3 regions of the Planococcus sp. TJ-307 genome follow, and region 2 is predicted to be linked to each of the others. Evidence: riboswitches for the same ligand, from Rfam matches in the RefSeq annotation. Region 2 holds a riboswitch; each other region holds the start of a gene.

Region 1 (3,279 bases), on a different contig from region 2:
CATAACCGCGTGCACGCTGCTGGATCGTGTCGTCTCCGACGGCACTTGCCGCTGTCAACGCTTCTTCCAGGTCGCCTTCTTCCAAATAGCCCATGCCCTGTGCGTGATGCGCCCAGACACCCGATAAATAATCAGCTTGAAGTTCCAGGCGGACCTGCACTTTATTGTACTCTTCTTCACTTAATTGATTGCGGAGCGGCTGCACTTCTTCCATGACGCCAAGCAAATTTTGAACATGGTGGCCAACTTCATGCGCCACTACATAAGCCATAGCAAAATCCCCCGGCGCTTGGAACTGGTTTTGAAGTTCATCGTAGAAACTCAAATCAATATACAGTTTGTAGTCAGCTGGACAATAAAAGGGGCCAACAGATGCACCGGCCGTTCCGCATGCAGACTCAACGCTTCCGCTGTAAATCACCAGTGTCGGTTCGATATATTCCATGCCTTCTTCTTCAAATACTTGTGTCCAGACTTGTTCGGTATCTGCCAAGACGACCGATACAAATTCAGCCAGCTCCTCTTCTTCAGCAGTTGCTTCATACGGCTGACTGGAAGGAGTCCCAGAGCCGCTCATTTGGTCGAGAATAACCCCAGGATCACCACCTAAAAAAGCCACTAGCAGCACAATTAGGATGCCGCCGATGCCCCCGCCTGCAACCATCGCGCCGCCTTTTCCTCGTCTGTCTTCAACATTTCTGCTTCTGGTTCTGCCCTTCCACTTCATACAGGTTCCTCGTTTCACAATTGTTTTACTTTAAGCATACCCATTACCGGGCTGCTTCTAATCCATTTCGGGCAGCCGGTAAATCAAAAAACGTTCACGCAGATCCTTATGAGAACCCGGCAGTGAAATTTCCTCCACCAATTGAAAAGCTGTACTGGTTTCAAGAAAGTCGCTGTAGTCTTGAGAAGCAAAAAATAGGATGATCTCTACCGTGCGCGGATCGGCTTCGGCTGAACGCAAAACTTTATTAATAAAAGGAATGAACAGTTGTACCGAAAATGGATTAAAAAAATAAAACTTATTATCGCGCGCTTCAATCGGGTAGTCTTGCGCCAAGCCGTTATAGAACTGGATACAATTCTCTGATCCTTTATGTTTTTTAAAATATTCCTTTTTATTGTTTAAAGCCTCTTCGTAAAATGCAGGATTCATTTCAATGCCTGTGCTTTCCGCTCCAAACAGATGATGAATATAAAAGTTCAGGCGGCCCTTTCCGCAACCTACGTCCACCAGCCGATCTCCGGGCAATAAGGTATAATGCTGAAAGAGTTCATCCAGCAGCTCGTATGAAGTTGGCTCATAGCGGTTGTGGTGCAGTGAATCCGTGAAGCCTTGCTGATTTCCCGCTGTCGCAATGTTCAGCAGGCGTTCATAAGCCTGTTCATTCATCCCAGATCACTCCTTCTTCATAAGATTTTACGTTCTCTATCTTGCAATTGACAAGGGAATTTGTTATAGTACAGCTAATTAAATATTTCTTGCTCCAGTTTTTATGGAGTAGGATAGAGGCGCAAAAACCATCAGTACGCAAAACGAGGACGATGAGATCCATTGACGTTTGCCGAAAGGGGGATTTGCCGAAGTGGCGGAAATCTCATGTTTCTGTTCGCTGGGTCTGCATTTAATAAATGCAGGACTGTCATATAGGAGACTATATGGAGGGCTATCTGATGCACAGAAACGAATGGCAAACATTGTTTCTACTGCAGCAACGGGACCCCTCGTTGCTGCTTTTTTGTTCCCTCCTGACTGGCTCCCCCACCTCTAAGCTTTGAAAAAAATTAGAAAAGGGTGTGTTTTTTATGAATTTTGGCCAAGTAATTACAGCAATGGTGACGCCGTTCGATCAATATGGAGAAGTCGATTTTCCGGCAACACAGAAACTAATAGAGCATTTGATAGCAAACGGTTCAGACGGTCTGGTCGTCGCAGGAACAACAGGTGAATCGCCAACTTTGTCAACAGATGAAAAAGCGGAGTTGTTCCAGTTCACCGTCAATACAGTTGCTGGACGGATTCCGGTCATTGCCGGAACGGGCTCCAACAATACGCGCGCGTCCATTTCATTGACGAGACAAGCGGAAGAAGCGGGAGTTGACGGCATTATGCTGGTCACTCCTTATTACAACAAACCTTCGCAGGAAGGCATGTTCCAGCATTTTGAGGCAATCGCCCGATCGACCAGCCTGCCGGTCATGCTGTATAACATCCCGGGGCGCAGTGTCGTCAATATGTCTCCAGAGACGATTATTCGCCTGTCCAAGATCGACAACATCGTTTCGGTTAAAGAAGCGAGTGGCGACTTGGACGCAGCTGCAGAAATCATTGAACAGACACCGCCAGATTTTTCTGTTTACAGCGGTGATGACAGCCTAACATTGCCGATGCTGTCTATTGGTGGAACTGGCATCGTATCGGTTGCTGCACACATAATCGGAAACGATATGCAGGACATGATTACGAGTTTTAAAACGGGCGACGTGAAAACAGCAGCTGCCATCCATAGACGCTTGCTGCCAACAATGAAGGCATTGTTCGCCGCACCAAATCCATCCCCAGTCAAAGCAGCACTTAACATCACTGGTATACATGTAGGCGGCGTTCGCTTGCCAATGATTCCCCTCACTGAAGAAGAAACTTCAGCATTGCAAAAATCTTTGCCTAATCTTCATTCAGAAGGAGTCACTAACTAAATTCACTATTTAAAAACGCTGAAGCCCCTCAGGCTTCAGCGTTTTTTCTGTTAACTAATTTTCATCTGGCTCAGGACGCGCTTTAAACTGCCGCCGATTTCCAAATCTTTTAAATCAACACCGATTTCTGTCAGAGTTCTGGCGATTTCAGGTCGGATTCCAGTTAGAACTGAACGTACGCCAACCAACTTTAATGACTGAATAATTTTGATGATTTGCTCAGCAACCATCGAGTCTACCCGTATCACTCCTGAGAGGTCTACGATCAGCACATTGATTTTTAACTGATTGGCAGACAGCAATGTCTTCTCCAAAATGTAGCGGGCCCGATCGATTTCAATGCTTCCCACTAATGGCAAGATGGCGATTTGGTCGCTGACTGGCACGACGGGTGCCGACAATTCGAGAAATTCTGTTCTGGCCGATTTTAATTTTTGCTGATACGAACTTGTATAGGCCTGTGTATAGGAAAAAGCAGCATAGTCCAGCAAGGAATGGAAGAGCTCCATGATATCAAACAGAACCTGAAATTCCATCTTTTCTCGGATTGCTTCTGTCTTGATGACCATCCCGATATGT
Region 2 (3,279 bases):
ATACAGCTGATAAAGCAGGCAGCAGCAAGGATGGATCCGCTTCGATCATAATGGTTCCTGCAATCGGCAACAGGATACCAAACGACCCCCACGATGTTCCGGTAGAAAATGCCATAATGCCCGCTAATACAAACAAGAGAACTGGCAAAACGGCTGTTGGTACATTGCCTTCAGAAACAACATTTGCCAAGTAAGCTCCTGTTTCCAATGATCCGATCAAAGAAGTCAGCGACCAAGCAAAAATCAAAATCATTACAGCACCCATCATGGATTTGATGCCTGCCCATATGCCTTTGCCAATCCATCCAGCATTGGCTGTTTTGTTTTTATTGATTTGAAGTGCGTAAAGAACAATGGAGGTCAGTGCACCTAAAACACCACCTACAAGCAGTGAAGCCGGTACATCGGTGTTTTCAAAAATTAACCAGATATCGAAGATTTGTCCGGCATTTTGGAAGCCGGTCCAAATCATCGCACCTACCGTTCCAACGATCAACAGCAAGATTGGAAGCAGCAAGTCTCGAACACGTCCATGTGAATGTGAAGGAAACTCTTCTTTCATTTCACCTGGAATTGTTTTATCCGGATCGAAAAGCTGTCCTTTCGAAATTGCCAACACTTCGTGTTTTTTCATTTCACCAAAGTCGACGTCGCGAACAGCGACAAAAAAGACGATGGCCAGTGAAGCAACCACATAAAAGTTCATTGGCGCCATCCATAAGAAAGCTTCCAATGCAGAATACTCAACAAAAGTCTGGCCAGCCAGGATCGTGGCAATGATCCCGATAATGGCAGCACCCCAGCTTGATACAGGCGATACCACACAAACAGGCGCAGCTGTCGAATCAATAAAGTAAGCAAGTTTAGCACGTGAAACTTTGTAGCGGTCAGTGATTGGGCGTGCTACTTGCCCAACTGTCAAAGCATTGAAATAATCATCGATGAAGATGACTATTCCCAGGGCCACTGTCAGAACTTTAGCACCCCGTCGTGACTTGATGCGTGTCGAAGCCCATTCAGCGAAAGCATGGCTGCCCCCTGACAGGCTGACGAATGCTGTAATAACGCCCAGCAATAAAAGAAAAAGAATGATAAAGACGTTGTAGGCATTAAAGCCGCCATCCCAAAAAATAATTGTAAATGATGCCACAAGCTCCTGCAAGGCTTCGATTGGTGCGAACCATGTCAGAATAACAGCTGCTGCGACAATACCGGTGCCCAATGACAACAACACACGGCGCGTTAACAGCACCATGACAATTGCGATAATCGGCGGCAAAATCGAGAAAATCGTGTTCTCCATAAAAACTCCTCCTTATTTTTTGATGGGTGAAAATGAGAAAAAAAAAGGCCGACCTCTCCAGTTGGATAAGTCAGCCTTCTACAATTCGTCTGTGCGTTAAAACGTCAAACAACCCTGTAGCTCTCCACTCAAACTTTCGCTTGAATGACAGTGACATTCTTTTTCAGAATGACCCCAATCCATTTCCCGTGACTACAGGAAATGGATTTCGGCAAAACTTCCTTTCAGATACGTTCAACGCAGTCAAACTCGCGCATCCTACTGATCAGTCTTGCAGCCTCTACCCACCATTATTTATTTCCTTAATAGCATAGCCCAAACTCTTTACAAAATCAACTGCCCGTAAACTCTGAACATTCCTTCTACTTCAACGCTTTGGTGTGGAAATACTGGCTGAAAACATCCCGTAAAAAATCGGGCATAAAGTATGTTTTAGGAGCTCGTTTCAGACTTGGGAAGAAGTAGCCAAACGTCAACATATCCAGTGTCACTAAGCGATACGTTTGGTCGTGCACCGCTAATTGTCCATTCACGTAAAACCGGTGATCGATGAGCTCCATATTCAAATGCAGCATCTTGCCAAACACGACGCCGCGGAATCCCATGCCTTTCAATTCCAGCTGCGGCCAATCCGAGTTTAAGGACTGCAAGTAAATTTCTTTTAACTCCGCACCGCTTAGTTCGACCATGCATGGATTGATTGGGTGAGGAAGCATTTTGTGAAAGTCATAGCGCGTCAAGTCCCCTTCAGGCATGTCTTCCATGAAGATTCCGGCATTGAACAGAGCGCAATCAGCTCCAGCAAATTCCAGCAGTGCATGACCGAAAAGTGTCCCCAGTTCTGAGTCCTTAAACCATTCGGCTTTTAAAAATTGGGGACTGTGGAACACCAGCTCACCCATTTGTTTTTTTCCTTCTTCAATCAAAAACTCATCAAATCCTGCTTCCGTTTCCTGCAGGCGGGAAGTTTCGATTAACCGGGCAGAGGATTTTTCAAAGGCTTGCTCCACTGTAATATGGCCAATATAAAACCCGAATTTCCCGGCAGCTCCCAATAGCGTATCCCCTTGCCATTTTCCATCATGGAATGTGTGATGGGTATGCGCGCCCAAAACAATATTGATTTGCGGACATAGATCCACTAAAAGCTCATCTTCCTTGATGCCCAGATGCGATAGGCAGACGATCAAGTCTGTCTCATCTTTTATTTCCTCCACTGCTTGAATGATTGATTGTTTAGCATCCGTAATTTGCCACCCAAGCTTCCGATAAAACGGGGTAAACTCAGCAGTTGCTCCTACCAGTCCAATGCGCATTCCATTTTTCGCTTGGATAATATGATAAGGCTTCGCCCAAATCGGTCGGTTGCCGTCCAAATCGAATAAATTTGACACCACCACTTCAAAGTCAGCCTGGACATACAACTCATCCAGTTCTTCTTTTGACAGCGTGATGCCTTCATTATTGCCGATGGTGACTGCATCGTATTCGGCTTCATTTAACAGGAGTACGTTTCCTTTGCCGGCAGTGCCTTCGGTATAAGGATGCGACCGGTCAGCATGGTCACCAATATCTAAAATCAGACAGACATCCCCTTCTTCTTCGTGCCACCTTTTGCGCTCGGCTAAAAAAGACTTGATGCGCGGCCAATTCGCAAAATGGCTATGCAAATCGTTGGTATGATAAATATGGATTGTATGATTCATGAAAACACCTCTTTAAGAACTGAATATTCCTTCGTAAATTGATCGCAGCCCCAGTACCAGAAGCACAATGCGCAAAATCACCACCAACATTTCTGAATCGAGGCGTTTGTTTAATTTGGCTCCAATTTTTGCTCCGAGATATGCACCTGGCACAACCGCGATTGTATAAATCCAAGGTACATGCCCTAAAGCAATATGGGTTGCTGAGTTGACAAGTGCCGACAAAAAAACCATAAACATCGACGTGCCAATGGCCACATGCGGCGGAAA
Region 3 (3,279 bases), on a different contig from region 2:
TTGGTCCTTATCCAAATGCCTATGCGGCAGCTGAAACAAAAAAACTGCTGGACCGTCTGTATCCCCTGCGGAAATGCCACACCATGCCGGACCGGGTTTGCCTGTATTACCATTTAGGCCAATGTCTGGCACCGTGTGTCAAGCCGATTGAGAAAGAGACTTACCAGGAATTGATCGATGGCATCAGCAAGTTTTTAAATGGCGGATTCCGTGAAGTCAAACACGAATTGGTGACAAAAATGTCGGAAGCTGCAGAAAATCTGGAATTTGAGCGGGCAAAAGAATACCGCGACCAAATCTCCATGATCGAAACCGTTATGGAAAAGCAGAAAATGGCAATGAACGATTTTACCAATCGCGATGTTTTTGGCTACGCTGTCGACAAAGGGTGGATGTGCGTTCAAGTCTTTTTTGTGCGCCAAGGCAAGTTGATTGAGCGCGACGTCTCGCTATTTCCGTTATACCGGGATCCTGAAGAAGAGTTTTTGACGTATCTCGGACAGTTTTATGAAAAGCCCAATCACGTCAAACCCAACGAAATCCTGCTTCCGGAAGCAGACGATCCAGAGATGCTGAAAGAATGGCTCGGAGTTCGGGTTCTCGTGCCTCAGCGTGGGAAGAAAAAAGATTTGGTGGCGCTGGCGAAGAAAAATGCTGAAATTGCCATCAAAGAAAAGTTCCAGCTGCTGGAGCGCCAAGAAGAACGAACAATTGGCGCCTGCCAGGAACTTGGCGATGCGATGAACATCCAGACGCCGCTGCGCATTGAGGCATTTGATAATTCACATATTCAGGGAGCAGATGCCGTGTCTGCGATGATTACGTTTATTGACGGCAAGCCTTCCAAAAAAGATTACCGCAAGTATAAAACGCGTTCTGGGTCAAAACCCGATGATTATGCGGCCATGCGAGAAGTTATTCGCCGCCGCTATTCGCGTGTATTGAAAGATGGATTGCCGCTGCCGGACCTTATCGTTATTGACGGAGGAAAAGGACAGATGTCATCGGCGCGGGAGATTTTAGAAGATGAACTTGGGCTATCCATTCCAATTGCCGGCCTTGCGAAAGATGACAAGCACCAAACTTCGCAATTATTGTATGGCAATCCGGTTGAAGTCGTGCCGCTCAAGCGGACAAGTGAAGCATTTTATCTGATGCAGCGCATTCAGGATGAAGTTCACCGATTTGTCATCACGTTCCACCGTCAATTGCGCGGCAAAAATTCGATTCAGTCGGCACTTGATGGACTTGAAGGGGTCGGGCCGAAGCGCAAACAGCAGCTGCTGAAGCATTTCGGCTCGGTTAAAAAGATCAAAGAAGCTTCTGTAGAAGAAATCAAACAGGCGGGCATGCCGGAAGCATTGGCGTTGTCCATCGAACAGCATTTTGCAGAGGATACGTTGCCAAGTGAGTCATAACGTGCTATCGTAAGAGAATATTTAGATCACTTGGAAAAGTGATGATAGAGGCGCGAACGTCAATAGTAAGCATTCGGAGATTTGCAGAATCTGAGATGGATGCTGAAAGGGGCGGTCGCCGAAGTGTGCGTGTTGCTGCTAAAACGCATGCTGGTTCTGCACTTAAGAGGTGCAGAGCTGTCAGAGTCAATCTCTGGAGGGCTATCTCACATGGACGTTTTTCGTGCATGATAAAAGAGGTAGTTTGCCGCGGTTGCGGTAAGCTGCCTCTTTTTGTGTCTGGTGGTGCTGCTTTAATGGCCTTACTGCCAGCCATTTTGAGGGCCACATATTAAATGTGGGAGTGAATAGAATGGAAACGATCGTTATGAAATTTGGAGGGACGTCCGTTGCGACTCCAGAAAAAATCATTGGAGTGGCTGAACGGGCCATCCGCGAAAAAGAAAAAGGCAAGCGTGTCGTGATTGTCGTTTCAGCAATGGGCAAAACAACTGATACTTTGCTTGGTCTGGCCGGAGAAATTTCTTCTGAGCCGCCTAAACGTGAAATGGATATGCTGCTCGCTACCGGTGAGCAAGTAACCATTTCCTTGTTGGCAATGGCTTTTAAAAAGTTAGGCCATGAAGCGCTGTCCTTTACCGGCTGGCAGGCAGGGATCGAAACCGAATCTGTGCCGCGCAATGCCCGAATTGAACATATTCATACAGAACGGCTTGAGCGCGTGTTGGAGAGCGGCTATTTTTGTGTGGTCGCCGGTTTTCAAGGAGTCGATAAAATTGGCAACATCACGACACTTGGTCGCGGAGGATCGGACACAACGGCAGTAGCACTGGCAGCAGCATTAAAGGCAGAGAAATGCGAAATTTATACCGACGTCGATGGAGTCTATACATCGGATCCGCGTTTTGTAACAGGCGCGCGCAAATTGGAACAAATTTCGTATGATGAAATGCTGGAGCTTGCCAATCTTGGAGCGGGTGTCCTGCACCCAAGGGCAGTTGAGTTTGCAAAAAACAATCACGTACCATTATCCGTCAGAGCAAGTTATTCCGATGAGCCTGGCACAATTATACAAGAGGTGATTACAGTGGAGAAAAACTTAATCGTCAGAGGCGTTGCATTTGAACCAGGTATTGCGCGTGTAACTGTGACTTATAAAAAACCGTTTAACGGATCGCTGGCTAATATTTTCACGAAACTGGCAGAAAATCAAATTGATGTGGATATCATCGTTCAAAGCATCAGCGATGAATTTCCACCATCTGTTTCTTTCTCCATTAGCCAGGAAAGCTTGGATGAAACACAGCGCGTCCTGACTGAAGCCCAAGAAGAAATTGGCTTTTTATCCGTAACCATTGAAGTGGGCTTGTCGAAAGTATCGATTGTCGGCTCTGGAATGGTTTCAAATCCAGGGGTTGCTGCACGGATGTTTGATATCTTGAGAAGAAAAGAAATCCCTGTAAAAATGGTCAGTACGTCCGAAATCAAAATTTCAGTGGTTGTGCCGGAAGTGGATATGAAAAAATCTGCGAATGCGTTGCACGAGGCATATGAATTGTCTGAGGTAGAAGTGAAATAAGTCAGAGGCGATTGCTCTTGAAATAACTGTTCGTGAAAATATTCACAAAACGTTCAAATTCTCAATGGCAATATTGCAATAATACCGACAGCAGTAGAATTGGCCAGAATAGAGTGAAAAAGCGATTCTCAATTAGAGAATCGCTTTTTTGTGCAATTCGATTAAAACGGTTACATTTCTCCGTGTTTTGTTGCGAAGAGACCATCTAATAGGCTTAAAATGCTTGGTAACTATCTGTTTGAATGAGTTTCGTTGCCTTGACGCTCCCAAAGGGGGGGAGTA

The links. Region 2 has a riboswitch for lysine ahead of AC4EHK_RS16920 (Na+/H+ antiporter NhaC family protein). Riboswitches for the same ligand answer to the same signal wherever they lie in the genome.
Region 1: it holds a riboswitch for lysine, as region 2 does, so the genes downstream of both, dapA (4-hydroxy-tetrahydrodipicolinate synthase) here and AC4EHK_RS16920 (Na+/H+ antiporter NhaC family protein) in region 2, are expected to answer to the same signal.
Region 3: it holds a riboswitch for lysine, as region 2 does, so the genes downstream of both, AC4EHK_RS10705 (aspartate kinase) here and AC4EHK_RS16920 (Na+/H+ antiporter NhaC family protein) in region 2, are expected to answer to the same signal.

What each region holds. Positions count from the first base shown of each region.
Region 1 is NZ_JBZDOJ010000001.1:356,429-359,707, reverse strand. Features, by position in the region: gene ypfJ (KPN_02809 family neutral zinc metallopeptidase) at 1-727, opposite strand, end outside; gene AC4EHK_RS01735 (SAM-dependent methyltransferase) at 785-1,396, opposite strand; lysine riboswitch at 1,503-1,681, shown strand; gene dapA (4-hydroxy-tetrahydrodipicolinate synthase) at 1,810-2,700, shown strand; gene AC4EHK_RS01725 (STAS domain-containing protein) at 2,751-3,279, opposite strand, start outside.
Region 2 is NZ_JBZDOJ010000005.1:177,091-180,369, reverse strand. Features, by position in the region: gene AC4EHK_RS16920 (Na+/H+ antiporter NhaC family protein) at 1-1,303, opposite strand, end outside; lysine riboswitch at 1,413-1,594, opposite strand; gene AC4EHK_RS16915 (bifunctional metallophosphatase/5'-nucleotidase) at 1,666-3,009, opposite strand; gene AC4EHK_RS16910 (sulfite exporter TauE/SafE family protein) at 3,022-3,279, opposite strand, start outside.
Region 3 is NZ_JBZDOJ010000002.1:871,488-874,766, reverse strand. Features, by position in the region: gene uvrC (excinuclease ABC subunit UvrC) at 1-1,418, shown strand, start outside; lysine riboswitch at 1,456-1,630, shown strand; gene AC4EHK_RS10705 (aspartate kinase) at 1,771-2,997, shown strand.